One region of the Streptomyces agglomeratus genome, then DNA from elsewhere that is predicted to be linked to it. Evidence: riboswitches for the same ligand, from Rfam matches in the RefSeq annotation. Region 1 holds a riboswitch; each other region holds the start of a gene.

Region 1 (6,947 bases):
CGAAGTCGAAGCCGACGGTCGCCGGGGCGATCGCGTGCTGGAACCCGGCCTCGATGTTCCGCGCCCGGCCCGTGAAAGACGACCCCACTTCGAAGACCGTCTTGAACGTCGTCTTCTCGGTGGCGATCTGGTCGGCCATTGCTGCTCCTAGCGTTACGGAAGTGATCGCGCCCGGCGGCAAGTATGCCCTTCGTGCTCAAGCCCGCCGCAGGGGGCACGGTCCGGCCGGCCGGCCGTCACAACGGGTCGCCGGGCAACCAGGACAGATCGTCCGGATCCAGCTCCGGAACGGGCTGCTGACCGTCGGTCAGGGGCTGCTCCACCCACATGACCTTGCCGGTGGGCGTGTATCTCGTTCCCCACCGTCCGGCGAACTGGGAGACCAGGAACAGCCCCCGTCCGCCCTCGTCCGTCGTGGCCGCCCGCCGCAGGTGCGGGGCGGTGCTGCTGCCGTCGGACACCTCGCAGATCAGGCCGCGCTCGTACATCAGTCGCACGTGGATGGGCTCCGAGCCGTAGCGGATCGCGTTGGTGATCAGCTCGCTGAGCATCAGCTCCGTGGTGAACCCGATCTCTTCGAGACCCCACGACTCCAGCTGGCGGACGCACGCCGCACGGACCGGAGCGACGGCCGCCGGGTCGGAGGGGACGTCCCATTCGGCGACCCGCTCGCGGTCCAGCAGATGCGTGCGGGCCACCAGCAGCGCGATGTCGTCCCTGCGGTGCGGGGGGAGCATCGCACTGAAGACGGCCTGGCAGGTCTCCTCGGGGCTCGGGTCCGACGCGCCCGCGAGAGTGCTGCTCAGGAGGCGCAGACCGGTCTCGATGTCACGGTCGCGGTGCTCGATGAGGCCGTCGGTGTAGAGGACCAGACGGCTGCCTTCGGCCAGCCTCACTTCGGCGGTCTCGAAGGGCAGGCCATGGAGACCCAGGGGAGGAAAGACGGGAATCTCCGGAAACTCCACCGTGCCGTCGGGGTGCACCAGCGTGGGGGCGAAGTGCCCCGCCGTGGCCATGGTGCAGACCCCGGAGACCGGATCGTAGATGGCGTACAGGCACGTGGCACCCGTGATGCCGTCCCCGCCGTCGTCCCCCTCCTCCTCGTCGATACGGGAGACCTGCTCGTCCAGGTGCCCCAGGAGCTCGTCGGGCGCCAGATCGAGAGCGGAGAAATTGTGCACCGCGGTGCGCAGCCGGCCCATCGTGGCCGCCGCGTGCAGGCCGTGCCCCACGACATCGCCGACGACCAGCGCGACCCGGGCGCCCGGCAGCGGGATGACGTCGAACCAGTCGCCGCCCACCCCGGCCTGCGCCGGCAGATAGCGGTACGCGACATCCAGGGCCTCCTGCTCGGGCAGCACCCGGGGCAGCAGACTGCGCTGGAGCGTCACGGCCATGGTGTGCTCACGCGTGAAACGCCGCGCGTTGTCGATGGCGACCGCGGCGCGCGCGGCGAGTTCCTCGGCGAAGGCCAGGTCCTCCTGCCCGAACGGCTCGCTGGTCTCCGAACGCCAGAAGTTGGCCATCCCGAGGACGACGCCGCGCGCCTGCAACGGCACCGAGACCAGCGAGCGGATGCCGTACGCGAGCGCCCGGTCGGCCCCCACCCGGTCCTGGGACCGCCAGCCGTGGGCGACCGTCAGATCGGCCTCCAGTACCGCGTGGCCGCCGGCCAGGGCCGCCGCCATCGGTGTGGTGGGGACGACGAACCTGATCAGATCGCCCACCGGCTGGAAGGGGCGGTCCTCGTGGCCGCCGCTGACGGCGGCCCGGCGCATCTCGGTGTGCGCGCCTGTCGCCTCCTCGCCGCGCAGTACGGGGTCCAGCAGCTCCACCGTGGCGAAGTCCGCGAAGGCGGGGACCGCCACCTCCGACAGCTCCTCGGCGGTCCGGCTCACGTCCAGCGTGGTGCCGATCCGCACCCCGGCCTCGTACAGCAGCTTCAGGCGCTCCCGGGCCACTTCGGCCGCGCCGGACAGCGCCCGCAGCTCGGTGGTGTCGCGCAGGGTCGCGGCGGTGCCGGGGGGGCCGCCGTAGGGGGCGGTGGGCCGGGTGTTGACGGCCAGCAGCCGGTCCCCGGCCAGGTGAACCTCGTCGGTCACGGTGCGGCCCGAGGCCAGCAGCTCGGCGATGGGGGCGTCGAGGCCCAGGTCGGTGACGTGCCGCCCCTCGGCGCCCGGAGGCAGCTCCAGCAGCCGGCGTGCCTCGTCGTTGAGCAGGGTGAGGCGGCCGTCGTCCGCGACAATGAGCACCCCTTCGCGGACGGCGTGCAGAACGGCGTCGTGGTGCTCGTACATACGGGTCATCTCGGTGGGCCCGAGCCCGTGTGTCTGCCGCCGCAGCCTCCTGCTCACGAGTACGGAGCTGCCGACGGCCAGGATGAGCGCGCCGGTGGCGGAGGCGAGCAGCATCGGCAGATGGCGGTCCACCGCGTCCCCGACGTTCTCGACCGTGACTCCGGCCGCGACCAGACCGACGACGGAGCCGTCGGCGGTGGTCACGGGGACGACGGCGCGGGCCGCGTCGTTCGGGGCGCCCTTGAAGATCTCCGTGAAGGACGCTCCGGCCGAGGCGCGCTCGACGTCCTCGGCGCGCTCGCCGATCAGCGAGGGATCGGTGTCGGCGTACCGGGTGCCGTCCGGTGCCATCACGGCCATGAAGTCCACGCCCGCCGCCCGCTGGGCTGAATCCGTGTGGGATTGCAGCGCGGCGGTCGGATCGGGGGACCGCAGGGCCTCGGCGGTGCCGGGGGCGTCAGCGAAGGCCTCCGCGGTGGCGAGCGACCGGTTACGGGCGTCCCGCTCGCTGTCGCTGCGCGTCTGGAACGCGAGCGCGACCACGGCGGCGGTGATTAGCAGCACCGCGACCACGATCTGGAGGAAGAGCACCTGACCTGCGGCGCTGCGCACCTCCAGCCGGGCCCGCACTCCCCGCCGGGACGAGCGCGGTGCCCCGTCCGCCTTGGATCGTCCGAGACGTCCGCTCATGCCCTATTTCTAGCATTGCGTGCCTGTCTGTGGGTGCCGTGCGCGATGTCGGCCGGGGAGTCGGAGCTCCCCCCCGGGGCCGGCATGCGACAGGCCCGCCCGCTCCGACGGCACCCCGGAGGCTGCCGCGCCGGAGCGGGCGGGCCATGACTGCCGCAAGCGGTCCCTCTAGTACGGGCCGTTCACGTTGTCGATCGAGCCGTACCGGTCCGCGGCGTAGTTGCACGCGGCGGTGATGTTGGCGACGGGGTCGTAGCTGTCCATCGACGTACCGGGCACGTGGTAGGCCGCGAACGTGGGCGCGATGACCTGGAGCAGGCCCTTGGACGGCGTACCGGCCACGGCGTTGGAGTCCCAGTTGTTGATGGCCCGCGGGTTGCCCGAGGACTCCCGCATGACGTTGCGGTGGATGCCCTCGTACGTGCCCGGGATGCCGTGCTTGGCCATGACGGCCAGCGACTCCTTGATCCAGCCGTCGAGGTCGTTCGTGTACGTCGTCGTCTTCGCGACGGCGGCGCGGGCCTCAGAACGGTCGGCCCGCTCGGCCGCCGGGGCGGCCTTCGCGGGCGCCTTCGCCGGCGTGGCGGCCTTCGCCTTGGCGCCGATCGTCAGCTTCAGACCGGGGTGAATCAGCGACGGCTCGTCACCGATGACCTGGCGGTTGTCCTGGTACAGCTTCTTCCAGCCGCTCAGCGAGTGCGCGTCCGCGATCTTGGAAAGCGAGTCGCCCGAGACCACGGTGTAGGTCTTGGGAGCGGCCTTCTTGGCGGCGGCCGGGGCGGCGGCCACGGTCTTCTCCGCGGCGGCGGGCTGCGCCGCGCCTGCGGTGTTCGCACCGATCAGGGGCAGAACGAGTGCGGCGCCACCGGTACCCGCGGCGATGAGGCCACGGGTCAGCGATCTGGCCTTGGTGCGACGGTGCTTACCCTTTGAGGGCATGACGAATTCCTCTCCGTCGCCTGCGAGGTGAGCTGTCGGGTTCGGGCTGGAGATGCCCGGTCGCACGTTCGGTGCGACTTCACCCCAAGCCGGTCCGGAAACGTTCCGGACCGGCGGCTTACCTGGTTCCCCCGCTCCTGCCGTACGTGAGTGTGAGTGGTTGTGGATTCCGGACGGCGGCAGGATTCGGCGGTCCACCCGGATTGACGGTGACCGTAAGCGAGACAGGCCGGGAAGAACAAGCCCGGGAATCTCCGGATCAATCGCGCGGCGCATCAGGAAGGGGGAACTTCTGTCACTGTCCGTGGGCGGCGAAGGCAACTTTCTTTCGGAGGGCGGGATCTGACGCCCGAAAGAACTTTTACTTTCTGTCGCGGAAGTGACCCGTATCACGGGTTAAGGTCCGCGACGGCCTTTCCGGCAAACCGCCCACATGGGTCGTTCGTGGTCGGAAGTGCCCATCTTGGCGGTGCGCCCCGTTCGGGCGTCCGTCCTCCGGGTGCGGCAAGTGCGTTTTATTCAGGCCGACTTGGGCTCATTGGTCGCTAATCGTCAGAGCGGCGAGGGGGATTGGGATGCATCGCCGGGGGAGGGCGGCTGGTGGTCCGCCGGGCGCCGGGGCGTCGGTTCGGCCGTCCGAGGCGTGCGGCGAAAAGGTGAATATTGGTACGAATCGCCCCATGGGGGTACCTGCCGACTCATGAACGAGCCCAAGCCTCTGGCCCTCGTCGCCGGTGCCTCCAGCGGAATCGGATTCGAGCTGGCCAAGCAATTCGCGGAACACGGCTTTGACCTTGTACTGACCGCCGAAAATTCCGGACTCGCCGTCGCGGCGGACGAAATGCGGGCTCATGGAGCCTACGTACTGACCGTGAAAACCGACCTGGCCACTGAGGAAGGAACCGAAATGCTGCTCGGCGCCATTACGGCGACCGGACGCCCCCTGGCCGCCGCCGCGCTCAACGCCGGCGTCGGCCGGGGCGGCGCCTTCCTTGACACCGATGTCGCGGACGAGGTGCGCGTCATCGACCTGAACGTCACGTCCACCGTGCGGCTGGCGAAGGGCCTGCTGCCCGGCATGGTCGCGCGCGGCGAGGGCCGGCTCCTGTTCACGTCGTCCATCGCCGCGGCGGTCCCGGGCTCCTTCCAGGCCGTCTACAACGCCTCCAAGTCGTTCGTCCAGTCGTTCGCGCAGGCATTGCGGAACGAACTCAAGGGCACCGGAGTGACGGTCACGGCGGTGATGCCGGGCGCTACGGAGACGCCCTTCTTCCGCCGCGCCGGCATGGACGACACACGGGTCGGGCGGCAGAAGAAGGACGACCCCGAGGAGGTGGCGCGGCAGGGGTTCGAGGCGCTGATGACCGGCCGGAAGAAAATCGTCGCGGGTTCCGTCAAGACCAAGGCGCAAGGGCTCGCGAACAGGATCCTCCCCGACAGCGTCAAGGCGGCCGCGCACCGGAAGATGGCGGAACCCGGCTCCGGCGAATCGAAGTGAGCGGCGCCGGGGCGCCCTTTACGGCAGTGGCGTACCGCCCGTGGCGTTGACGATCTCAGCCGTGATGTAACTCGCCTGCGGTGAAGCCAGGAACACATAGGCCGGAGCCATTTCGGCAGGCTGTGCGGGCCGCCCCAGCGGCGCCTGCTTTCCGAACTCGGTGGTGTCGGGCATGGTCGCCGGAATCAGCGGCGTCCATACCGGGCCGGGAGCGACCGCGTTGACCCGGACCCCGCGGGAGGCGACCATCTGGGCCAGCCCCTGGGTAAAGGCGACAATGGCCGACTTCGTCATGGCGTAATCGAGGAGATGCGGGCTGGGCTTGTACGCCTGAACGGAGGACGAGTTGATGATGGAGCCTCCCTCGGGAATGTGCGGGAGTGCCATCTTCGACAGCCAGAACATGCCGTAGAGATTGGTCTTCATGACCCGGTCGAATTGCTCCGTCGTAATGGATCCGATGCCGTCGGGCTGCGACATCTGATACGCCGCGTTGTTCACCAGAATGTTGATGCGGCCGAATTCCGAGACAGCCCGCTCGACGAGTGCCCGGCACTGCTCCTCCTCCCGGATGTCACAGCTCACCGCGACAGCCCTGCGCCCGGCCTCCTCGACGAGCCGTGAGGTCTCCGCGGCCTCCTTCTCCTCCTCCGGCAGGTGCGTGAGGAGCACGTCGGCCCCCTCGCGCGCGAAGGCCAGACACACCGCCCGGCCGATCCCCGAGTCCCCGCCCGTCACCACGGCGGAGAGCCCCTCCAGAAGCCCGCTTCCCCGGTAGGAGTCCTCGCCGTGGTCGGGCGGCGGGTCCATCGGGCCCGTCCAGCCGGGGTGCGCCTGTTCCTGGTCCGGGAGCTTCGGCCGCGGATGCTTCGTGACGGGGTTCTCCGTCTCGCGTCGGCCGTTGTCCGGGGACGGGTCGGAAGACGGATTCGCGGGCGGATTCATGGGGGGATTCACAGGCGGCCTCCTGGTCGGTCGGTTTGACCACACTTGGGTTCCCCGGAGCGGAGCACTCAAATCCGGGACACCGGCTCACAAGGACTTCTTTCCGCGACTTCGGAGGACTTCTTCCCGCTGCCCCGGAATACCCAGCCGGGCCGGCCTTCCGCGCCATACTGGTGGCCATGCGGGTGGCGTTGATGACAGCGGGTTCGCGCGGTGACGTGGCGCCCTACACCGGGCTCGCGCACGGCCTGGCCGAGGCGGGCCACGAGGTCACCCTGGTGACGCACGCGTGCTTCGCGCCGCTGGCGGAACCGGCCGGCGTGGGCTTCCACCCCCTGCCGGTGGACCCGCGCGCGGAACTCGCCTCCGCACGCGGCCGCGCCCTGGGGCGCAGTGTCACCGCCGTGGGGAAGCTGGCGCGGATGACCGCCATGGCCCGGTCCCTGGTCGGCGGCATGGCCGACGATCTGCTCCTGGCGGCACGGCGGAGCGACGTAGTGCTGGTGTCGAGCTCGCTGGGGCCGCTCGGCCACGCCGTCGCCGAGGGGCTGGCGCTGCCCAGCATGGGCGTATACCTG
Region 2 (6,947 bases), 2.8 Mb from region 1:
CCGAGAGGTTTCGCATTTCGTATGTCCATTTCCAGCACTGACCGCACCGCCATGCCCGAGAACACCGAGACGGTCGTCGAGGTCGTAGAGACCGCCGCCGTCGTCGAGGCCACCGAGGCGCCCGCCGACATCACCGCCGAGATCATCGAGATCGCCGAGCTCGACGACGAGATCGAGGCCGTCGAGGCAGAGGCGGACGAGGCCGCTGAGGCCGACGCCGACGCCGACGCCGAGCCGACTGTGACCTTCGCTTCCCTGGGCCTGCCGGACGGCATCGTCCGCAAGCTCGCGCAGAACGGCGTCACCGCCCCCTTCCCGATCCAGGCCGCGACCATCCCGGACGCCCTGGCCGGCAAGGACATCCTCGGCCGTGGCCGCACCGGCTCCGGCAAGACGCTCTCTTTCGGTCTGCCGACCCTGGCTTCGCTGGCCGGCGGTCACACCGAGAAGAAGAAGCCCCGCGCGATCATCCTGACGCCGACGCGTGAGCTCGCGATGCAGGTCGCGGACGCGCTTCAGCCGTACGGCGACGTACTCGGCCTGAAGATGAAGGTCGTCTGCGGCGGTACGTCCATGAGCAACCAGATCTACGCCCTGGAGCGCGGCGTCGACGTCCTCGTCGCCACCCCGGGCCGACTGCGCGACCTCCTCAACCGAGGCGCCGCGTCGCTCGCGAACGTCCAGGTCGCCGTCCTCGACGAGGCCGACCAGATGTCCGACCTGGGCTTCCTGCCCGAGGTCACCGAGCTGCTCGACCAGATTCCCGGCGGCGGCCAGCGGATGCTCTTCTCCGCCACCATGGAGAACGAGATCAGCACGCTGGTCAAGCGCTACCTGACCAACCCGGTCACGCACGAGGTCGACAGCGCCCAGGGCAACGTCTCGACCATGACCCACCACGTCCTCGTCGTGAAGCCGAAGGACAAGGCGCCGGTCACGGCCGCGATCGCCGCCCGCAAGGGCCGCACGATCATCTTCGTCCGTACGCAGCTGGGCGCCGACCGTATCGCCGAGCAGCTCCAGGACTCGGGCGTCAAGGCCGACGCACTGCACGGCGGCATGACGCAGGGCGCCCGTACCCGCGTCCTCGAGGACTTCAAGAAGGGCTACGTCAACGCCCTGGTCGCCACCGACGTCGCCGCTCGCGGTATCCACGTCGACGGCATCGACCTGGTGCTCAACGTGGACCCGGCCGGTGACCACAAGGACTACCTGCACCGCTCGGGCCGTACCGCCCGCGCCGGCAAGTCCGGTGTCGTCGTCTCCCTGTCGCTGCCGCACCAGCGCCGCCAGATCTTCCGCCTGATGGAGGACGCGGGCGTCGACGCCTCGCGTCACATCGTCGGCGGTGCGGGCGCGTTCGAGCCGGAGGTCGCCGAGATCACCGGCGCCCGTTCGCTCACCGAGGTCCAGGCCGACTCCGCGAACAACGCCGCCAAGCAGGCGGAGCGCGAGGCCAAGGAGCTCACCCGTGAGCTGGAGCGCGTCCAGCGCCGTGCGACCGAGCTGCGCGAGGAGGCCGACCGTCTGGTCGCCCGTGCGGCGCGTGAGCGCGGCGAGGACCCGGACGAGGCCGTGGCGGAGGCGGCGAAGGCCGCCGAGGCCGAGCTGGCCGCAGCCGAGGCCGCTGCCGCTGTAGTGGCCCAGGCGCCGGAGCGCCGCGACGACCGCGGCAACTTCCAGCGTCGTGACGACCGTGGCGGCGACCGCGGTGGTGACCGTGGCGGCTTCCGTGGCGGCGACCGTGGTGGCGAGCGCGGCGGCTTCCGTCGTGACGACCGTGGCGGCGAGCGCGGCGGTTTCCAGCGTCGTGACGACCGTCCGGCCGGTGGCGACCGTGGTGGCCGTCCGTTCGAGCGTCGTGACGACAACCGTGGTGGCGGCTTCCGCCGCGACGACAACCGTGGTGGCGGCGAGCGCGGCGGTTTCCAGCGTCGTGACGACCGTCCGGCCGGTGGCGACCGTGGTGGCCGTCCGTTCGAGCGTCGTGACGACAACCGTGGCGGTGGCTTCCGCCGCGACAACGACCGTCGTGACGACAACCGCGGTGGCGGCGACCGTGGCGGCTTCCAGCGCCGTGACGACCGTCCGGCCACCGGTGGCGGCTTCCGCTCCGGCGGCGCCGACCGTCCGTTCAACCGCGACCGTCGTGACGACCGTCCGGCCGGCGGCGGCTTCCGCACCGGTGGCCACGACCGCCCGCAGGGCCGTCGCGACGACCACCGCGGCGGCGGCAGCACCGGCACCGGCACCGCGACCGGCTCGTTCGGCCGCCGTGACGACAAGCCGCGCTGGAAGCGCAGCTGACAACTGATCAGCTCGGCGGCCTGATCCGCTGACCTGAGAAGCGGGCCCGTTCTCCACGAACGGGCCCGCTTTCATTTCAGGACTGCACGGGGCCTGTTCCGGGCTCCCGGCCGGTTCCGACGAGCCCGGCTACCGATACCCGATCGGATGCCGGGCTCGCTGCGGCTATGCTCGGGGGTGATCCGTTGAGGGCCGTTAGCTCAATTGGCAGAGCAGCGGACTTTTAATCCGTTGGTTGTGGGTTCGAGTCCCACACGGCCTACCGACGCGGGGCGTCCGGGACATCCCGGCCGAACCGCACGTCAACGCCCCGTCCGGGCTTCTCCGGTCGGGGCGTTTTCGTGTTCGCGGGCGGCGGTGCCGAAGTGCGCGGGCCGCGGTGCCGACGTGCGCGGGCGGCGGTGTGTGGCAAGACTGGGGCCATGACTGAAAAGGCGCTTCTTGAGGGCGGTCCGGACGATCTGCCCGAGCGGATCGTTCGGATCACGCCGCCCGGGCAGGAACTGAAGATCCCGCACCGCGGCGGTTACGAACACTTCAAGGTCACGACGAAGCATCAGGACACCGACCAGGGCCGTGTGACGGTGTACGAGTGGTGGGAACGGACCGAGATCGCCGAGTGACCACGACAAGTGGTCGAGGGCCCCTCCCCAATGGCGTACAGTTGGGTTCAACGACGCGGGGTGGAGCAGCTCGGTAGCTCGCTGGGCTCATAACCCAGAGGTCGCAGGTTCAAATCCTGTCCCCGCTACTGAAGAAGAAAACGAAGGCCCGGATCTCGGAAGAGATCCGGGCCTTCGTCGTGTGCGGGGCCGGGGAAGCGCCGCCCTCCGCCCGCCCCCCGCGCGGACCGCCCGTCGTCCGTGCGGTCCGTCCACCCCGTTCCGCCCGTCCCCCGCCCCCGTCCCCCATTCGGCCGGTCTCCGATGGCCGTGCGGCACGGCTGCGGCCAGCCTGGGCTGGGCGCGGTACCGTCCGCGGCCGGGTGCGTGGCGGCGGGCAGGAGACCACTGGTGGGGAAGCGATGCGGAGCGGACGGCGGGCGCGGCGCGGGCACGGCCTCGCGGTTCGTCCGGGCGCTGCCCGCCCTGCTGATCTTCGGCGGGTGCGTCTTCGACGTCACCACGCCGCCGAACTTCACCGCCTCGCCGCTCTTCGCCGCCGCACCGCTGATCGCCGCGCCGCTCTTCTCGCCCCTGAACACGCTGGTGACCGGTGGTGTCGCAACCGCCGCCGTCGTGGGGCTGCATCTCTACAACGGCACCTCGACGCACGTGGAGTCCGTGACCGAGCTGATCACGATGGTCACGGTGGCGCTCCTCGCGCTCGTCATCAACCGCGTCGTACGCCGCAGCGGCCGTCGGCTCGCCTCCGCCCGCACCATCGCCGAGGCGGCCCAGCGCGCCGTTCTCCCCGTACCCGCCGACCGGATCGCCAGACTGCACGTCGCCGCGCGGTACGAGGCCGCTCAGGCGGACGCCTTCATCGGCGGCGACCTCTTCGCCGTACAGGACACGCCGTCCGGGGTGCGGCTGGTGGTCGGCGACGTACGGGGGAAGGGGCTCGGCGCGGTGGAGGCGGTGGCCGTCGTCGTCGGGGCGTTCCGGGAGGCGGCCGAGCAGGAGCGCACGCTGGAAGCGGTCGCGCAGCGGCTGGAGCGGGCACTCACGCGGGAGGGCGCGCGGCGGGACGGCCTGGACGCCTTCGAGGGCTTCACGACGGCCGTACTGGCCGAGATCCCGCGCGGCGAGGGCGTCGTGCGGCTGGTCAACCGGGGCCATCCGGAACCGCTGCTGCTGTACGTCGACGGCGACCTGGCCCGGATCGTGCCGGCCGACGCCGCGCTGCCGCTGGGGATGGGCGAGCTGGGCGCCTGGCCGGACCGGGCGCAGGAGTACGCGTTCCCGCCGGGCGCCACGCTACGCTGCTGCTCTACACGGACGGCCTGTCCGAGGCCAGGAACGCCTCCGGTGTCTTCTACGATCCGGCCGTGCGGCTGCGCGGCCGGATCTTCCCCTGCCCGGACGAGCTGCTGGAGGCGCTGGTGGCCGACGTACGGCTGCACACGTCGGGGGCCGCCACGGACGACATGGCCCTGCTGGCGGTCGGGCGGCCCGCACACGGGCAGCAGGACCGCCGCAGGACCGTAAGCCTGGTCAGGCGGGCAGGTCTTGTGGCCGGCCGGACCAGTGCGGGCTCCGGCCGTGCGGAGCCGTGAAGGCGACCGCGCGCTCGTCGAGGGCGAGGGTGAGGGCGAGCAGGTGTTGGCCGTCGGGGACGGAAGCGTCGAGTCAGGTCAGTACGGCGGTGAGTTCGGCGCAGGCGGGGCTCCATGGGGCCGAAGTCAGCCGTCCGACCTGCCTCATGACCGTGGGTGATCGCGAGATGCCCCTGCGCATAACAATTGACGAACCGTCATGAGACGGATGTTTCCTGAGGGGCGGTCAACTCGTACGGCTGTGCCCGTTTGTGTCCTGATTGGTTCAGGCCAAGGCCCTTAACGATCAGTTGGAACAGCTTGGAAACCGGAGCCGGTGTCTATTAACGTTCGATAACGCAGCGCGGTCATCCCAGTCGTCGCAAGAGACGGCACCGTGCGCACGCGCCGAATTCCGCAAGGGAACCGGGGAACCACGTTCCTTGGGGTGAATCGGGCCGCTTCGTCCGCGAAGAGGCCCGTAGGAGACCTTCCTGCTCCGAACCCGTCAGCTAACCCGGTAGGCGAGAAGGAAGGAAAGGAGCACGCCTCCGTGGCGTCAAACAGGACCGCGCCCCATGCCACCCTGCCCCCTCAAGGGGTGCCCCACGACAGCGAGACGTACGTCGGCGGGGAAGGTGCCTGGGAAGAATGGAATCCGACTGAGGAATCCGTCCGGCCCGTACGCGGTCGTCACCGAGTCGCCAAGCAGCGCGGCGGTCTCGGTCGCAGCTCCACCGTTCTCGGCGTCGGCGTCATCGCCGCGGTCGGCGCGGGAGGCATAGCCACCGCCCAGGACAAGCCGGCCATCTCGATCTCCCTTCCGGACGCGATAGCGGACTCGCTTCCCGACGCCAAGTCACTACCCGGTGTCGGCACTTTGATGTCCGACGACGCCGAATCCGCCTCGGATTCGGGCTCCGGTACGGGTGAGGCGGTCGTCGCCGCCGCCCCGCTCACCACCGCCGGCGTCACCACCGCCGACGCGCGGCAGGGCACCACCGACGCGGGCGAGGCCCTGCGCGCCCGCATCCTCCAGCAGGCCGAGCAGCAGCAGGCCGCCGCCGACGCCGAGGTGCAGCTGGCCGCCGAGAAGGAGGCCGCCGAGAAGGCCGCCGCCGAGGCGAAGCAGCAGCAGACCGCGGCGGAGGCCAAGGCGGCCGAGGAGAAGCGCGAGGCCGAGGAGAAGAAGCGCCAGGCGGAGGAAGAGGCCGAGCGCAAGGCGGAGGAGGAGCGCCTCGCCAAGCTGGCCGCCAGCTACTCGATGCCCCTCTCGTCGTACACGCTCACCTCCACGTACGGGCAGGCCGGCGCCATGTGGTCCTCCGGCCAGCACACCGGCCTCGACTTCGCCGCTCCGACGGGCACGCCGCTCAAGGCCGTGCACGGCGGCACGATCAAGTCCGCGGGCTGGTCGGGTTCGTACGGCTACCGCATCGTCCTGGAGCTCTCGGACGGTACGGAGATCTGGTACTGCCACCTCTCCTCGATGACCGTCACGTCCGGCGAGGTCGGTACGGGCGACGTCATCGGCCGCGTGGGCGCCACCGGCAACGTCACCGGGGCGCACCTGCACATGGAAGTGCACACGCCGGACGGCGCGGGCGTCGACCCGGCCGCGTGGCTGCGCGGCAAGGGCCTCTCGGTCTGAGGGCAGTCCGGTCCGGTCCCCGGTCCAGGTCTCCGCGCTCCGACATCTGATTCACGACACGGCAGTCCCGGCCACGGTGCCGGGGCTGCCGTTTCGCGTGCCACCGCTCATGGCTCTCCTGCTACTGCTGCCGGTACGGGTTGTACGCGGCGTACTCCTGGTGAGGGGGCGGGCCGTACCCGTATCCGTACCCGTACGGCTGCCAGGAGGGCTGCGGAGGCGGGTGGTGCCACTGTGGCGGCCATGGCGGTGGAGTGCGCACCCGGCCCGCCGCCCGCGCCGCGTACTCCAGCGCCGGACCGGCCACCTCCCTGCGCTGCCACAGGTGGTGCAGGAGCTCCTGCTCGCGGGCCGGGAAGTCAGGGCCGAGTGCGCCGCGACCGGCGCGGTGGCGCAGGAAGGCCAGGGACGTGGCGAAGGTCTCGTACTCGGCGACGGCCCGGGCGGCGGCCCGGCCCGCGGCCCTGCTGCCGGGGCGGCCTCCGGCGGCTCCTCCGTACGTACGGGCCGCCGCGCCGCGCGCCAGCGCACGGGCCCGCATCGAGGAGAGGGCGAGCGGCTCCGTGGCCAGCAGCCAGCCGGCGGCGGCGTAGGCGGGCAGCTCGGTGGCTATCGTGCGCAGCTCACGCTGGCGCGTCCAGACCGCCAGCCAGGTCACCAGCGCGAAGGCCGGGACCATGAAGACCGCGTATACCAGGTAGAAGCCGTACCCCCCGAAAACCGCCGAGCCGTTCCACAGGGCGTGCATGGCCATCGCGAGCGCCAGGCCGAGCAGCGGCAGCGCGATGCGCC
Region 3 (6,947 bases), 3.7 Mb from region 1:
CCTCGGAGTACGCGCCCGAACACGAGCCTGAACACGAGCCGGAAAACGACCCGGACCTCGAACACGCGCCGGCCGCGGAACCGGCCGTCACCCGCGCCGCCGCCCCCGGCTCCCGCTCGGCCCGCCGCAGCGCCGGCAACTCCGGCCGCGGCCGCCGCCGTACACCCGCCAAACGCTCCGCACTCCTCACCGTCGCCGTCCCCTCCGCCTGCGTGATGGGTGTGGCAGGCATCGCCGCCGCCTCGGTCGGCAGCGTCGGCGGCGGCGCCCCCGCCGAGGAGAAGAAGGACACCACCACGACCGCGTCGGCGGCCGACCCCGGTTCGGTGAAGCCGGTGGCGGTCAACAACAAGCTCGACACGCAGCTGGCCAACCTCAGCACGGACGCCGAGGACTTCGCCGACCGCGCCAGCCGGACGCAGGAACGTATCGACCTCCAGGCCCGCCAGGCCGCCGAGAAGAAGCGCAGGGCCGAGGAGGCCGCCCGCAAGGAGGCCGCCCGCCCGAAGTTCGCGCTCCCGGTCGAGCAGCACGGCCTCAGCGCGTACTACGGCCAGGCCGGTGTCAACTGGATGTCCGTGCACTCCGGCATCGACTTCCCGGTCGGGTACGGCACACCGGTGATGGCCGCGACGGACGGCACGGTCCGCACGCAGTTCAACACCGCTTACGGCAACATGGCGATAGTGACCGCCGCCGACGGCACGGAGACCTGGTACTGCCACCTCAGCAGCACCAAGATCCGCTCCGGCTCCGTCCAGGCCGGCGATGTCATCGCGTACGCCGGCGATTCGGGCAACTCCACCGGCCCGCACCTCCACTTCGAGGTGCGCCCCGGCGGCGGGTCGGCGATCGACCCTCTGCCGTGGTTCCGCGGCCACGGCCTCAGCCCGACGTAGACGGCGCGCGCCACCTGCTCAGCGGCCTCGGACCACAGGGACACACCGGGCCGGACCCCCACGCCCCGGCGTCCCGGAGCCCGGGCAGTCGGCACCCAGCCCAGGCGCGCCACGCGGCGCCCTCGGCCAGCGATTCGGCGCGCGCCCACGCGCGCGCGCCCCCGATGCCCGTTCCGCGCCGTACCGCGCCGTACCGCGCCCGTCGGAAACCCATCGGAAACCGTCGGAGACCATCGGCGCCCGCGCGCCGCGCCCTACAGCTTCTCGACGGGCGCGTACCTCAGCAGCAGCTTCTTCGGCCGCTCGTCGCCGAAGTCGATCGTCGCCTGCGCGTCCGACCCCGTCCCCGTCACCGTCATCACCGTGCCGAGCCCGAACTGGTCGTGCGTGACCCGGTCTCCGACCGACAGCGCGACCACCGGCTTGTCCGACGTCCGCCGCGTGGCGAAGCCGGAAGCGCCGCCGCCTCCGCCCCGCGACCGCGAGGCCAGCGAGGACGACAGCGCCGAGGCGACGCCCGAAACCGGACCTGCCGGTACCTGCGCGCCCTTGCGCTTCCACGTCAGGTAGGTGTCCGGGATCTCCTCCAGGAACCGCGACGGCGGGTTGTACGAAGGCTGCCCCCACGCACTGCGCATGGAAGCGCGCGTCAGATAGAGCCGCTCGCGGGCGCGCGTGATGCCGACGTACGCGAGCCGCCGCTCCTCCTCCAGCTCCTTCGTCTGGCCGAGCGCACGCATGTGCGGGAAGACGCCGTCTTCCATGCCCGTCAGGAAGACCACGGGGAACTCCAGCCCCTTCGCGGTGTGCAGGGTCATCAGCGTGATGACGCCCGACCCTTCCTCGTCCTCGTCGGGGATCTGGTCGGAGTCCGCGACGAGCGCGACCTTCTCCAGGAACTCGGCCAGCGTGCCGGGCTCGTCGCTCTCGCGCTCCTGCTCGAACTCCAACGCCACGGCGGCGAGCTCCTGGAGGTTCTCGATGCGCGTCTCGTCCTGCGGGTCGGTCGACGCCTGCAACTCGGCGAGGTAACCGGTCCGTTCGAAGACGGCTTCGAGGACCGTGGCGGGCCCGGCGCCGGACTCGACGATCGTACGGAGCTCCTCCATCAGCGTGTTGAAGCGCTTCACGGCGTTCGCCGAGCGGGCCGCCATGCCGTACGCCTCGTCCACGCGCCGCAGCGCCTGCGGGAAGCTGATCTTCTCGCGCAGCGACAGCGCGTCGATCATCGCCTCGGCCCGGTCGCCGATGCCCCGCTTCGGTACGTTCAGGATGCGGCGCAGCGGAACGGTGTCCTCGGGGTTGGCCAGGACGCGCAGGTAGGCGAGGACGTCCCGGACCTCCTTGCGCTCGTAGAACCGGACGCCGCCGACGACCTTGTAGGGCAGCCCGACGCGGATGAAGATCTCTTCGAAGACACGGGACTGGGCGTTCGTACGGTAGAAGACGGCGACGTCGCCGGCCTTCGCGTCGCCCGCGTCGGTCAGCCGGTCGATCTCCTCGGCGACGAACTGCGCCTCGTCGTGCTCGGTGTCCGCGACGTACCCGGTGATCAGGGAGCCGGCGCCGGCCTCGGTCCACAGGTTCTTCGGGCGGCGGTTCTCGTTGCGCTCGATGACGGCGTTGGCGGCGGTGAGGATGGTCTGCGTGGAGCGGTAGTTCTGCTCCAGCAGGATCGTCTTCGCGTCCGGGTAGTCCTCCTCGAACTGGAGGATGTTGCGGATCGTCGCGCCGCGGAAGGCGTAGATCGACTGGTCGGCGTCGCCCACCACGCACAGCTCGCCGGGCGACCGGCCCTCGCCCGAGGGGCCCACCAGTTCGCGTACGAGCGTGTACTGAGCGTGGTTGGTGTCCTGGTACTCGTCGACCATGACGTGCCGGAAGCGCATCCGGTAGTGCTCGGCGACGTCCGGGAACGCCTGGAGCAGGTGCACCGTGGTCATGATGATGTCGTCGAAGTCCAGGGCGTTGGCCTCACGCAGCCGTGCCTGGTACATCGCGTACGCCTGCGCCAGCGTCTTCTCGAAGCCGTCGGCGGCCTGACCCGCGAAGGTCTCCTCGTCTATCAGCTCGTTCTTCAGGTTCGAGACCTTGGCGCTGAACGCCTTCGGCGGGAAGCGCTTCGGGTCGAGGTCCAGATCGCGGCAGACGAGTGCCATCAGGCGCTTCGAGTCGGCGGCGTCGTAGATCGAGAACGAGGACGTGAAGCCGAGCTTCTTCGACTCCCGGCGCAGGATGCGCACGCAGGCGCTGTGGAAGGTGGAGACCCACATGTGGCCCGCGCGCGGGCCGACGAGCTGCTCCACGCGCTCCTTCATCTCGCCGGCGGCCTTGTTGGTGAAGGTGATCGCGAGGATCTGGCCGGGGTGCACACCCCGCTTGGCCAGCAGGTACGCGATCCGGTGGGTCAGGACGCGGGTCTTGCCGGAGCCGGCGCCGGCCACGATGAGCAGCGGCGATCCGGCGTGCACGACGGCGGCGCGCTGCTCTTCGTTCAGCCCGTCGAGCAGCGCGGCGGCGTCCACGACGGGGCGCGGCGCGCCGTCCCTGTAGTGCGCGTCCCTGGGCGCCGGGGGCGCGTCGAAGGCACCCCCGAAGAGGTCGTGCGGGACCTCCTCCGGGGCGTGCTCCTCGGGGGGCGGCGGGGCTGTGTCCTTTGCGTACTCCGTGTGCTGGAGATCGGCCAGGAAGCTGTCGTCAAAGAGGCTGCTCATCGTCTACCAAGCTTAGGCGGGACCACCGACAGCCCGCCCCGGATTCCCACCAGCGGCAGCCCGCGACCGGGGGCCGGACCGGAGGAAGCCCGGCGCCGCCACGCCCGTTCGCCCGCGGCCGCCGGGTGTGACCTTGCGCACGCGCCCCCGGCGGTCGTCACTGGGTGGCGCGCACGGAGCACGCAACGGGACCAACTCGGCCATGTAACGGAAATGTATCGGGCATATCGAACATCGGGCTTCCCAGCAGTCATAAACCTTGGCTAGCGTGCCGGATCGGACAGCTCGTACCCCCACCGGCGAACAGCGCCGGAGCGTGCCGTCCACGCCTAATCCGGCCTGCCCAGAGGCAGTTCGGAGCCGGGGACCCACGCGCACGACCTGGGGTGAATCAGTCCGCAGTCCCGCGGACCGTAGGGCACCTTCCGTTCCGCCCGAACCCGACAGCTAACCCGGTAGGCGGTCCACGGAAGGAGATGCCGGCCTTGGCGTCGCATCGCAAGCCGCGTACCCGGGTGACCCGAGTACGCACGACCGCACCCGCACTGGGTATCACCACGGCCGCAATCGCCTCGGTCGGTCTGCTCGCCCAGTCAGCGGGGGCGGCACCCGCCGCGCCGACGGCTCCCCAGCCGACCGTCGAAGAGGTGCAGAAGAAGGTCGACGCCCTCTACCGGCAGGCCGGCACGGCCACACAGCAGTACAACCTGGCCAAAGAGGCCACGGACCAGCAGCGCAAATCCGTCGACGGCCTGCTCGACGCCGTGGCCGATCGCACCGGGAAGCTGAACGAGGCGCGGCGCAAGCTCGGCAACTACGCGGCGGCGCAGTACCGCTCGGGGGCGGTCACCCCGACCGCCGCGCTGCTCCTCGCGGACAGCCCGCAGGCGTACTTCGACCAGAACCGGCTGATGGACCGGATGACGGAACGCCAGCGGATGGACGTCACCGACTTCGAGAAGCAGCAGACGGAGGCGGCGAAGAAGCGCGCCGAGGCGACGCGGAGCCTGGAGAGCCTCACGGAGTCGCAGGCCACGCTCAAGTCCTCGAAGCAGGACGTGCAGCGCAAGCTCGCGGAGGCCCGCGATCTGCTGTCGCGGCTGAGCGCGCGAGAGAAGGCGCGGCTCGCGGAGCTGGAGAAGAAGCGCGAGGCGGAGGCGCGGCGCAAGGCCGAGGCGAAGGCGAAGGCGGAAGCCGAGGCCGAGGCCAGGGCGGAGGCGGAGGCGGAGCGCCGGCGGGAGCAGGCACAGGCGGACGAGAGCGGAACGGAGGCGGGTACGGGTACGGGCAGCGGCGCGGACACCGGCACGACTCCCGGAACCGGCACGGGCACGGGCACCGGAACTGGCACCGGCACCGGAACGGGCACCGATGCCTACGCCGCCAAGGCCGAGAAGGTCCTCGCCTTCGCCCGCGCCCAGATCGGCAAGCCGTACGTCTGGGGCGCGGCGGGCCCCAGCTCGTTCGACTGCTCCGGGCTGACCCAGGGCGCCTGGAAGGCGGCCGGTGTCGATCTTCCGCGTACCACCTGGGACCAGGTGAACGTCGGCACCCGCGTCGCGACCGACAACCTCAAGCCGGGTGACCTCGTCTTCTTCTACGACGACATCAGCCACGTCGGCATCTACATCGGCGGCGGCAAGATGATTCACGCTCCGAAGCCCGGCGCGTACGTCCGCGAGGAGTCGATCTACTACATGCCGATCTACGGCAGCGTCCGCCCCGCGTAGGGAATCCGGGGAAGCACCGGCACCGGTCGCGGCGTGATCCGAACACCGGAATCACGCCGCGACCGGTGGTACGCGGCGGTGCGCAGCCCTCAGGTCCAGAGAACCGCGATGAAGATGTTGGCGACGGTCAGTCCCCCGACCGCCCCGAAGACCGCCTTCTCGACCTTCTCGTCGTCGCGCTTGACGTACACCAGCCCGAGGATCACGAGCAGGACGGCGAGCTTGATGCCGATCTTGAGGTTGTTCACCGCCTGGTCGTCGGCCTGATTGAGTCCCACCAGCACCACGCCCGTGACGAGCATGGTCAGCGCGCCGTGCAGCATCGCCGGGACGAAGCGGGCGGTGCCGGAGCCCATCGCCTTCATCTGCGTCAGGAAGCCGCCGAGCAGCGAGGCGATGCCGATGATGTGCAGGCCGACGAAGACATTGATGAGTACGTCCATGAACCGGAGCCTAGCTCTGGCCATAGCAGGCCCCGACGCCAGGTTCGGGTGGCATCGCAGTTTTGGTCACGGCAGAGCGGAATGCTTGCTTCCGGCGCGATTCCGCTTTTCAACCACGCTCATACGCAGGCCGATTTCGAGCACTGTCGGTCAACCCTCCGCTCCCCCGTGACCCCCAGGTTTAGCGTCCTTCCCCAGGTGACCGACTCCCCACCGCCGTTCCTCCCCGGAGCGGCAGTCGGCCACCACCGCCGAGAATCCGGCGGCGGTCCCGCTCCCCTGTGCGGGCCGCCGTCGGGTGCGAGCGGCTCGACGTACAGCGACGTACAGGACGGAAGGACGTGGACGCCCTCGTGGCCACGCACCGAAAGCCCAAGCAGCGCACGCTCACCGGCAGCACCGCACGCACCGCCCTCACGTTCGCGCTGGCCGGGGCGGCGAGCACCACGGCGTTCGACGGCGTCGGGCACGCGGAACCCGCCCTCACCCCCGCTCAGGTGAAGGCGAAGGTCGATCAGCTCTACCACGACGCCGAGGTCGCCACCGAGAAGTACAACGGTGTGAAGGAGAAGGCGGACAGGTCCGGCGAAGCACTGGACGAGCTGCGCGACGAGGCCGCCCGCAGGACCGAGCGCCTCAACACCACGCGCGACGCGCTCGGTTCCCTCGCCACCGCGCAGTACCGCACCGGCGCCGTCGACCCGGCCGTGCAGCTCGCGCTGACGTCCGACCCGGACGAGTACCTGGAACGTGCGGCGATCGCCGACCGTGCGGGCGACCGGCAGGCCGCGGCCGTCACCGGGGTCCGGCAGCAGCTGGGCGAGATCGCACAGCTGAAGGCGGAGGCGGACGACCGGCTGGCCGAACTCACCGCGCAGCAGAAGGACTTACGGAGACACAGATCGAAGATCCAGGACAAGATCGGCGCCGCCGAGAACCTGCTGTCCCGGCTCACGGCCGAGCAGCGGGCGCAGTACGCACGGCAGGACGGCCACGGCGCATCGCCCGCCGCCGCTTCCCGTGCCGACCGGACCGACCGTACCGACCGGACCGACGGAATCTCCGGGAGCGACCGGACTGGCGGACGCACCGGTCCGGCGCAGACGGCGCCCAACTCGCGCGCCGGGCAGGCGGTCTCCTTCGCGTACGGAGCGATCGGCA
Region 4 (6,947 bases), 2.3 Mb from region 1:
CCGGAGGAGCCCTTCTCGATCGACGACGTGGCCGGCACGATCGTCGAGAAGCTCATCCACCGCCACCCGCACGTCTTCGGCGACGACACCGCCGAGACCCCCGAGGACGTCAAGGCGCACTGGCTCCGCACGAAGGCGATCGAGAAGCAGCGCGAGTCGGCCACGGACGGCGTCCCCCTCGGCCAGCCCGGCCTCGCCCTCGCCGCGAAGCTCTCCTCCCGCGTCCGCCACGCGGACCTCGACGTGCCCCTGCCCACGGGCGAAGGCATCGGCTACGAACTGCTGGCCATGGCCGTACGGGCGGAAGAAGCGGGCGTGGACCCGGAAGCCGCCCTCCGGGCAGCGGCCCGCACCTACCGCGACGCGATCCGCTCGGCGGAGCACCACACCGGCTGACCCTTCCGAAGGCCCCTGCCCGGTTACGGCGCCGGGCGGTGGTCCCGCGAGCGGCCGATACTGTCGGAGGATGTCCGAGCAGCCGTCCCCCGCCCCCGCGCCCGAGCTCTTCACCTGGGAGTTCGCCACCGATCCCTATCCGGCGTACGCCTGGCTGCGGGAGCACTCGCCCGTGCACCGGACGTCGCTGCCCAGTGGGGTCGAGGCGTGGCTGGTGACGCGGTACGCCGACGCGCGGCAGGCGCTCGCCGACCAGCGGCTGTCCAAGGACCCGGCTCACCACGCCGGCTCCGCGCACGCCAAGGGGAAGACGGGGATCCCCGGCGAGCGCAAGGCGGAGCTCATGACACATCTGCTGAACATCGACCCGCCGGACCACACGCGCCTGCGGCGGCTGGTGTCGAAGGCGTTCACCCCGCGCACGGTGGCCGAGTTCGCGCCGCGGGTGCAGGAGCTGACCGACCAGCTCATCGACGCCTTCGCGGAGAAGGGCGAGGCGGATCTGATCCATGACTTCGCCTTCCCGCTCCCCATCTACGCGATCTGCGACCTGCTCGGCGTACCGCGCGAGGACCAGGACGACTTCCGCGACTGGGCCGGCATGATGATCCGGCACGGCGGCGGGCCGCGCGGGGGAGTGGCGCGGTCGGTCAAGAAGATGCGCAACTACCTCGCCGAGCTCATCCACCGCAAAAGGGAAGAGCCGGGCGACGACCTCATCTCGGGACTCATCCGCGCCAGCGACCACGGCGAGCACCTCACCGAGAACGAGGCGGCGGCGATGGCCTTCATCCTGCTGTTCGCCGGATTCGAGACGACGGTCAATCTCATCGGCAACGGCGTGTACGCGCTGCTGCGGCATCCGGAGCAGCGCGAGCGCCTCCAGCGCGCTCTGGCCGAAGGCGATACGGAGCTGCTCGCCACCGGCGTCGAGGAACTGCTGCGCTACGACGGGCCGGTGGAGCTCGCGACCTGGCGGTACGCCACCGAGCCGCTGACCCTCGGCGGCCGGGACATCGCCGCCGGCGATCCGGTGCTCGTCGTACTGGCCGCCGCCGACCGGGACCCCGAGCGCTTCAGCGAGCCCGACACGCTCGACCTCTCGCGCCGCGACAACCAGCACCTCGGCTACGGGCACGGCATCCACTACTGCCTCGGCGCCCCGCTGGCCCGGCTCGAAGGGCAGGCGGCGATCGCGACGCTGCTGCGGCGTCTTCCCGACCTGCGACTCGCGGCGGACCCTGACGATCTGCGGTGGCGGGGCGGCCTGATCATGCGCGGACTGCGCACCCTACCCGTCACATTCGGTACGGAGCGAAAGTGACGCTGTGTCATTTCGAGACCTTCACGTGATCTGCGCTGCATCGACTTGTGACAAACGTTCGAGTACCGCTACGTTCACCGTCAACCTCAGCCGTCACTCGAAAGGCAACCGCATGCGCTCCGGGAACGGTAGACACCGCCGCCCCCGTCAGGCTCCGGCTCTCGTCGTCGCGGCAGGAGTCGCCGGATCGGCCATCGCCATCCCGCTGCTCGGCGCGAGCGGCGCGTCCGCTGCCGAAGCCACGACCTGGGACCGGGTCGCCGATTGTGAGAGCGGCGGCATGTGGAGCGCCGACCTCGGCAACGGCTACTACGGCGGACTCCAGTTCTCCCCGGAGACCTGGCAGAAGTTCGGCGGTACGGCCTACGCGCCGCGCGCCGACCTCGCCAGCCGCTCCCAGCAGATCCAGGTCGCCGAGAAGGTGCTCGCGGAGCAGGGCCCCCAGGCGTGGCCCAGTTGCGCGCTCATCTCCGGCCTGACGGAGGGTGACGACGCCGCGTCCGCAGACGGCGCGAGCGCCGGTACGGACGCCGAGCCCAAGGCCGACACGTCGGACGCCGCTCCCGAGGGTTCTCAGAGCCCGGAGCCGGCGGCGCCGAAGGCCGACGCGTCCGCCGGCGCGGGCAAGAAGGGGTCGGGGTCCGCGAAGACCGCCGAGCCCGCCACGCCTCCCGCGTCCGAGGCGTCCAAGGGGTCCGGCGCTCCCGGTACCTCCGAGGAGCCGGGCGGGGCCTCCAAGTCCCCCGCGCCGCCCGCCACCCAGGAGGGCGCGCCCAAGGGCAAGCACCGCGGCGAAGAGGCGCCAGAAAGCTTCGACGCCGTACCCGGCGTATCGGGCATCGAGCGCGAATCGGGCCGCCACGCCTCGCGAGGTGACGGATCGACACGTGATCCTGCCGACACCAAGGCCGCCGTCGGCGCCAAGGACGGCAGCTACACCGTCCGCGACGGCGACAGTCTCTCGGCCATCGCCGACGCGCACGACCTGAGCGGCGGCTGGACGGCGCTCTACGCCGCGAACGAGAAGACGGTCGGCTCCGACCCCGACCTCATCCTCCCTGGCCAGAGCCTCGATCTGGGGTGATTTCGGGGGTAGTTGGGGGCGGTTAAGGCCACTTTGTCCGCATAGAAGCAAGTGAGACAAGGGTCTCTTTGCCTCAACTCGCCCCCCTGACCCCGGCAATCCGGCCGCGCCGCTCCTGACCTGCGCCGATGAGGGGCGGGAAGGGGCGCACAGGGGCGATATATCCCTGATGAGCCTTTTTGAACATCAAGGGCTCATGTGATTACGGTCGGACCGCTCGCCACCGCGGGCCCCGTCGACCGTCACGCCGAATCCTGCCGGCGGCCGGGGGGAACTGACGCGTAAAGCGCCGTAGGCAGGAGCGGGGGACCCAGGTAGGCGCCGGGGGCCGGACGTCGGAAGACGTACGGAAACCGGCTTGGGGTTAAGGCGCGCGACGCGAGTCGCGCGGCCGGGCACTCATTGGCCCGAACCCGACAGCTCACCTCGTAGGCGTCGGTGAGGAGATGTCGCATGCTGTTTTCCAGCAACGCCAAGCACCGTCGCCCGTCCAAGGCCGCTCGTTTCGCAGCGCTCGCCGGCGTCGCCGGTGCCGCTGTCGCCGTCCCGCTGATGGGCGCGACGTCGGCCTCCGCCGCCTCCGTCGAGACCTGGGACGCTGTCGCCCAGTGCGAGTCGGGCGGCAACTGGTCCATCAACACGGGCAACGGCTACTACGGCGGTCTGCAGTTCTCCGCTTCCAGCTGGGCCGCCGCCGGCGGCACGCAGTACGCCCCGACCGCCGACAAGGCGTCGAAGGCGCAGCAGATCGCCACCGCCGAGAAGCTTCTCGACATGCAGGGCCCGGGTGCCTGGGCGTGCGCAGGCGCCGGTGGCCTGACCAACGACGGTGTCGACCCGGGCGTCGACACCTCCGGTTCCTCGCAGAGCCAGAAGCAGGAGCAGCCGCAGCAGCAGGCCGCCCCGCGCGCCGCGGAGCAGCCCGCCTCGCGCAGTGAGGTCCGCTCCGCGCCCAAGGCCGAGGCCGCGAAGCCCGCCGCGCCGAAGTCCTTCGAGAAGGGCGACGGCGAGTACAAGGTGAAGTCCGGCGACACCCTCGGCAAGATCGCCGAGGCGAAGAAGGTCAAGGGCGGCTGGGAGAAGCTGTTCGAGCTGAACAAGGACATCGTCGACGACGCCGATGTCATCTACGTGGGCCAGCAGCTCCACCTGAGCTGACCCGCCATCACCCCCTGAGCACCCCGGCCCGGCGCGTTCCCCCCGTACGCGCCGGGCCGGGGTTTCGCCATTACTGCCCAGTAGGTCGCGTCGCCCCGCCAAGGCGTCCAAGAGTTACGTCCCCAATGCGGGTATTCGGGCCTCTTCTCGTCCCAGGGGGCGGGCGAAGGGCCGCCGACGCCCCCGGGCCGGTTAGGCTCTTGCCGCAAGGCGAAAGTGACCCTGCACCCCTAGCGTCACATCCCAGAAGGAGATGCTCGTGCCGTCCATCGACGTCGTCGTAGCCCGGGAAATCCTGGACTCCCGAGGCAACCCCACGGTCGAGGTCGAGGTCGGCCTCGACGACGGCAGCACCGGTCGTGCTGCTGTTCCGTCCGGTGCCTCCACCGGAGCGTTCGAGGCCATTGAGCTTCGCGACGGTGACCCGAACCGTTACCAGGGCAAGGGTGTCGAGAAGGCCGTCCTCGCCGTCATCGAGCAGATCGGCCCGGAGCTCGTCGGCTACGACGCCACCGAGCAGCGCCTGATCGACCAGGCCATGTTCGACCTGGACGCCACCGAGAACAAGGCGTCCCTCGGCGCCAACGCCATCCTCGGCGTCTCCCTCGCCGTCGCGCACGCCGCCTCCGAGGCGTCCGACCTGCCGCTGTTCCGCTACCTCGGCGGCCCGAACGCGCACCTGCTGCCCGTTCCGATGATGAACATCCTCAACGGTGGGTCGCACGCGGACTCCAACGTCGACATCCAGGAGTTCATGATCGCGCCGATCGGCGCCGAGTCGTTCTCCGAGGCCCTGCGCTGGGGCACGGAGGTCTACCACACCCTCAAGTCCGTCCTGAAGTCCAAGGGCCTGTCCACCGGCCTCGGCGACGAGGGCGGCTTCGCCCCGAACCTGGACTCCAACCGCGCCGCGCTCGACCTCATCCTCGAGGCCATCAAGCAGGCCGGTTACGTCCCCGGTGAGCAGATCGCGCTCGCGCTCGACGTCGCCGCGTCCGAGTTCTACAAGGACGGCTCGTACGAGTTCGAGGGCAAGTCCCGCTCGGCCGCCGAGATGACGGAGTACTACGAGGAGCTCGTCGCGGCGTACCCGCTCGTCTCCATCGAGGACCCGCTCTTCGAGGACGACTGGGCCGGCTGGAAGGTCCTCACCGACAAGCTGGGCACCAAGGTCCAGATCGTCGGCGACGACCTCTTCGTCACCAACCCGGAGCGCCTGGCCCGCGGCATCGAGGAAGGCGCCGCCAACTCGCTGCTCGTGAAGGTCAACCAGATCGGTTCGCTGACCGAGACCCTGGACGCCGTCGAGCTGGCGCAGCGCAACGGCTTCAAGTGCATGATGTCGCACCGCTCCGGTGAGACCGAGGACGTCACCATCGCCGACCTCGCCGTCGCCACCAACTGCGGCCAGATCAAGACCGGCGCCCCGGCCCGCTCCGAGCGCGTCGCCAAGTACAACCAGCTGCTGCGCATCGAGGAGATCCTCGACGACGCGGCCGTGTACGCGGGCCGCAGCGCCTTCCCCCGCTTCAAGGGATAGACGCAGCAAGGAACCGTCGCGGCAAGGGTTGAAGACCCCAGCCTCCGTACGTCCCCGCACCCGGTCCCGTACCGTGTGCGGGGACGTACGCGCGTATAAGGGGAGGCGGAGACATGGCCGGGAAGGACCGGGACCGGTTCTCCACTGCGACCAGGCTTCGGCTGCTCGGCGAGCAGACCGCCGCCCGTGTCTACCGCTCGCAGACCCGCCGTCAGGCGCACCGCTCCCGGCTCACCGGCCGGGCCGCGCTGCTCGTCCTCGTCGTGTGCTCCCTGGTCGTGGCGCTCGCCTACCCGATGCGGCAGTACGTGTCGCAGCGCGGCGAGATCGCCGACCAGCAGCGGAAGATGCGCGAGGCGGGCCGGCGCGTCGAGGAGCTGCGCGACGAGAAGGCCCGGCTCAAGGACGACGCGTACATCGAGCGCCTGGCCCGTGAGCACCTCCACCTCGTACGGCCGGGCGAGACGGGCTACACCGTCTACGACCCGGGCGCCCGCGACAGGCGCCGCGAAGACCAGGGGGCCGCCGACCGCCCCTGGTACACGAACCTCTGGGACGGCGTCGACAAGGCCGACCGCACGGGCAACCAGTAAGCACCCTCACCACTCACCACTCGCCACCGAACACGAAGGCACGAACGCACGCATGGACGCCGCACCCCCGACCACCCCGCGCACCGAGCCCACCGAGGCGGACATCGACGCCTTCAAGCAGCAGCTGGGCCGCCCGCCGCGCGGGCTGCGCGCCATCGCGCACCGCTGCCCCTGCGGTCAGCCGGACGTGGTCGAGACGGCCCCGCGGCTGGAGGACGGCACGCCGTTCCCGACGCTGTACTACCTCACCTGCCCGCGCGCGTCCGGCGCGATCGGCACGCTGGAGGGCTCGGGCCTGATGAAGGAGATGCAGGACCGCCTCTCCGAGGACCCGGAGCTGGCCGCCGCCTACCGCGCCGCCCACGAGGACTACATCCGGCGCCGCGACGCGATCGAGGTGCTCCAGGGCTTCCCGAGCGCGGGCGGCATGCCGGACCGGGTGAAGTGCCTGCACGTCCTGGTCGGCCACGCGCTGGCGGCCGGCCCCGGCGTGAACCCGTTCGGCGACGAGGCGCTGGCGCTGCTGCCGGAGTGGTGGGCGAAGGGCCCGTGCGTGACACCGTGCGTGCCGAACACGACGGACGGGGCAGCCCAGGAGGACGCCAAGTGACCCGCACCCGCGTCGCCGCCATCGACTGCGGTACGAACTCCATCCGCCTGCTCGTCGCCGACGCGGACCCCGCGACCGGTGAGCTCGCCGAGATGGACCGACGCATGCAGATCGTCCGCCTCGGCCAGGACGTCGACCGCACCGGCCGCCTGGCCCCCGAGGCGCTGGAGCGCACGTTCGCGGCCTGCCGCGAGTACGCCGGGGCCATCAAGGCGCACGGCGCCGAGCGGATCAGGTTCGTC

What was found. Region 1 has a riboswitch for cyclic di-AMP ahead of AS594_RS30840 (LysM peptidoglycan-binding domain-containing protein). Riboswitches for the same ligand answer to the same signal wherever they lie in the genome.
Region 2: linked by a shared signal. The riboswitch ahead of AS594_RS18590 (M23 family metallopeptidase) and the one ahead of AS594_RS30840 (LysM peptidoglycan-binding domain-containing protein) in region 1 are both predicted to bind cyclic di-AMP.
Region 3: linked by a shared signal. The riboswitch ahead of AS594_RS14115 (C40 family peptidase) and the one ahead of AS594_RS30840 (LysM peptidoglycan-binding domain-containing protein) in region 1 are both predicted to bind cyclic di-AMP.
Region 4: linked by a shared signal. The riboswitch ahead of AS594_RS20640 (LysM peptidoglycan-binding domain-containing protein) and the one ahead of AS594_RS30840 (LysM peptidoglycan-binding domain-containing protein) in region 1 are both predicted to bind cyclic di-AMP.

The regions. Positions count from the first base shown of each region.
Region 1 is NZ_MEHJ01000001.1:7,045,128-7,052,074, forward strand. It holds gene AS594_RS30830 (Type-2Aa cytolytic delta-endotoxin) at 1-139, opposite strand, end outside; gene AS594_RS30835 (SpoIIE family protein phosphatase) at 237-2,987, opposite strand; gene AS594_RS30840 (LysM peptidoglycan-binding domain-containing protein) at 3,156-3,926, opposite strand; cyclic di-AMP (ydaO/yuaA leader) riboswitch at 3,929-4,095, opposite strand; gene AS594_RS30845 (SDR family NAD(P)-dependent oxidoreductase) at 4,627-5,424, shown strand; gene AS594_RS30850 (SDR family oxidoreductase) at 5,443-6,369, opposite strand; gene AS594_RS30855 (glycosyltransferase) at 6,549-6,947, shown strand, end outside.
Region 2 is NZ_MEHJ01000001.1:4,263,481-4,270,427, forward strand. It holds gene AS594_RS18565 (DEAD/DEAH box helicase) at 22-2,307, shown strand; tRNA gene AS594_RS18570 (tRNA-Lys) at 2,497-2,569, shown strand; gene AS594_RS18575 (DUF5988 family protein) at 2,730-2,930, shown strand; tRNA gene AS594_RS18580 (tRNA-Met) at 2,985-3,058, shown strand; partial or broken gene AS594_RS18585 (PP2C family protein-serine/threonine phosphatase) at 3,234-4,525, shown strand; cyclic di-AMP (ydaO/yuaA leader) riboswitch at 4,901-5,046, shown strand; gene AS594_RS18590 (M23 family metallopeptidase) at 5,058-6,155, shown strand; gene AS594_RS18595 (PrsW family intramembrane metalloprotease) at 6,277-6,947, opposite strand, start outside.
Region 3 is NZ_MEHJ01000001.1:3,318,139-3,325,085, forward strand. It holds gene AS594_RS14105 (M23 family metallopeptidase) at 1-899, shown strand, start outside; gene pcrA (DNA helicase PcrA) at 1,154-3,613, opposite strand; cyclic di-AMP (ydaO/yuaA leader) riboswitch at 3,930-4,091, shown strand; gene AS594_RS14115 (C40 family peptidase) at 4,090-5,343, shown strand; gene AS594_RS14120 (hypothetical protein) at 5,433-5,786, opposite strand; gene AS594_RS14125 (C40 family peptidase) at 6,140-6,947, shown strand, end outside.
Region 4 is NZ_MEHJ01000001.1:4,733,318-4,740,264, forward strand. It holds gene AS594_RS20625 (nucleoside triphosphate pyrophosphohydrolase) at 1-396, shown strand, start outside; gene AS594_RS20630 (cytochrome P450 family protein) at 467-1,720, shown strand; gene AS594_RS20635 (LysM peptidoglycan-binding domain-containing protein) at 1,833-2,804, shown strand; cyclic di-AMP (ydaO/yuaA leader) riboswitch at 3,082-3,254, shown strand; gene AS594_RS20640 (LysM peptidoglycan-binding domain-containing protein) at 3,258-3,962, shown strand; gene eno (phosphopyruvate hydratase) at 4,216-5,502, shown strand; gene AS594_RS20650 (FtsB family cell division protein) at 5,616-6,095, shown strand; gene AS594_RS20655 (DUF501 domain-containing protein) at 6,148-6,705, shown strand; gene AS594_RS20660 (Ppx/GppA phosphatase family protein) at 6,702-6,947, shown strand, end outside.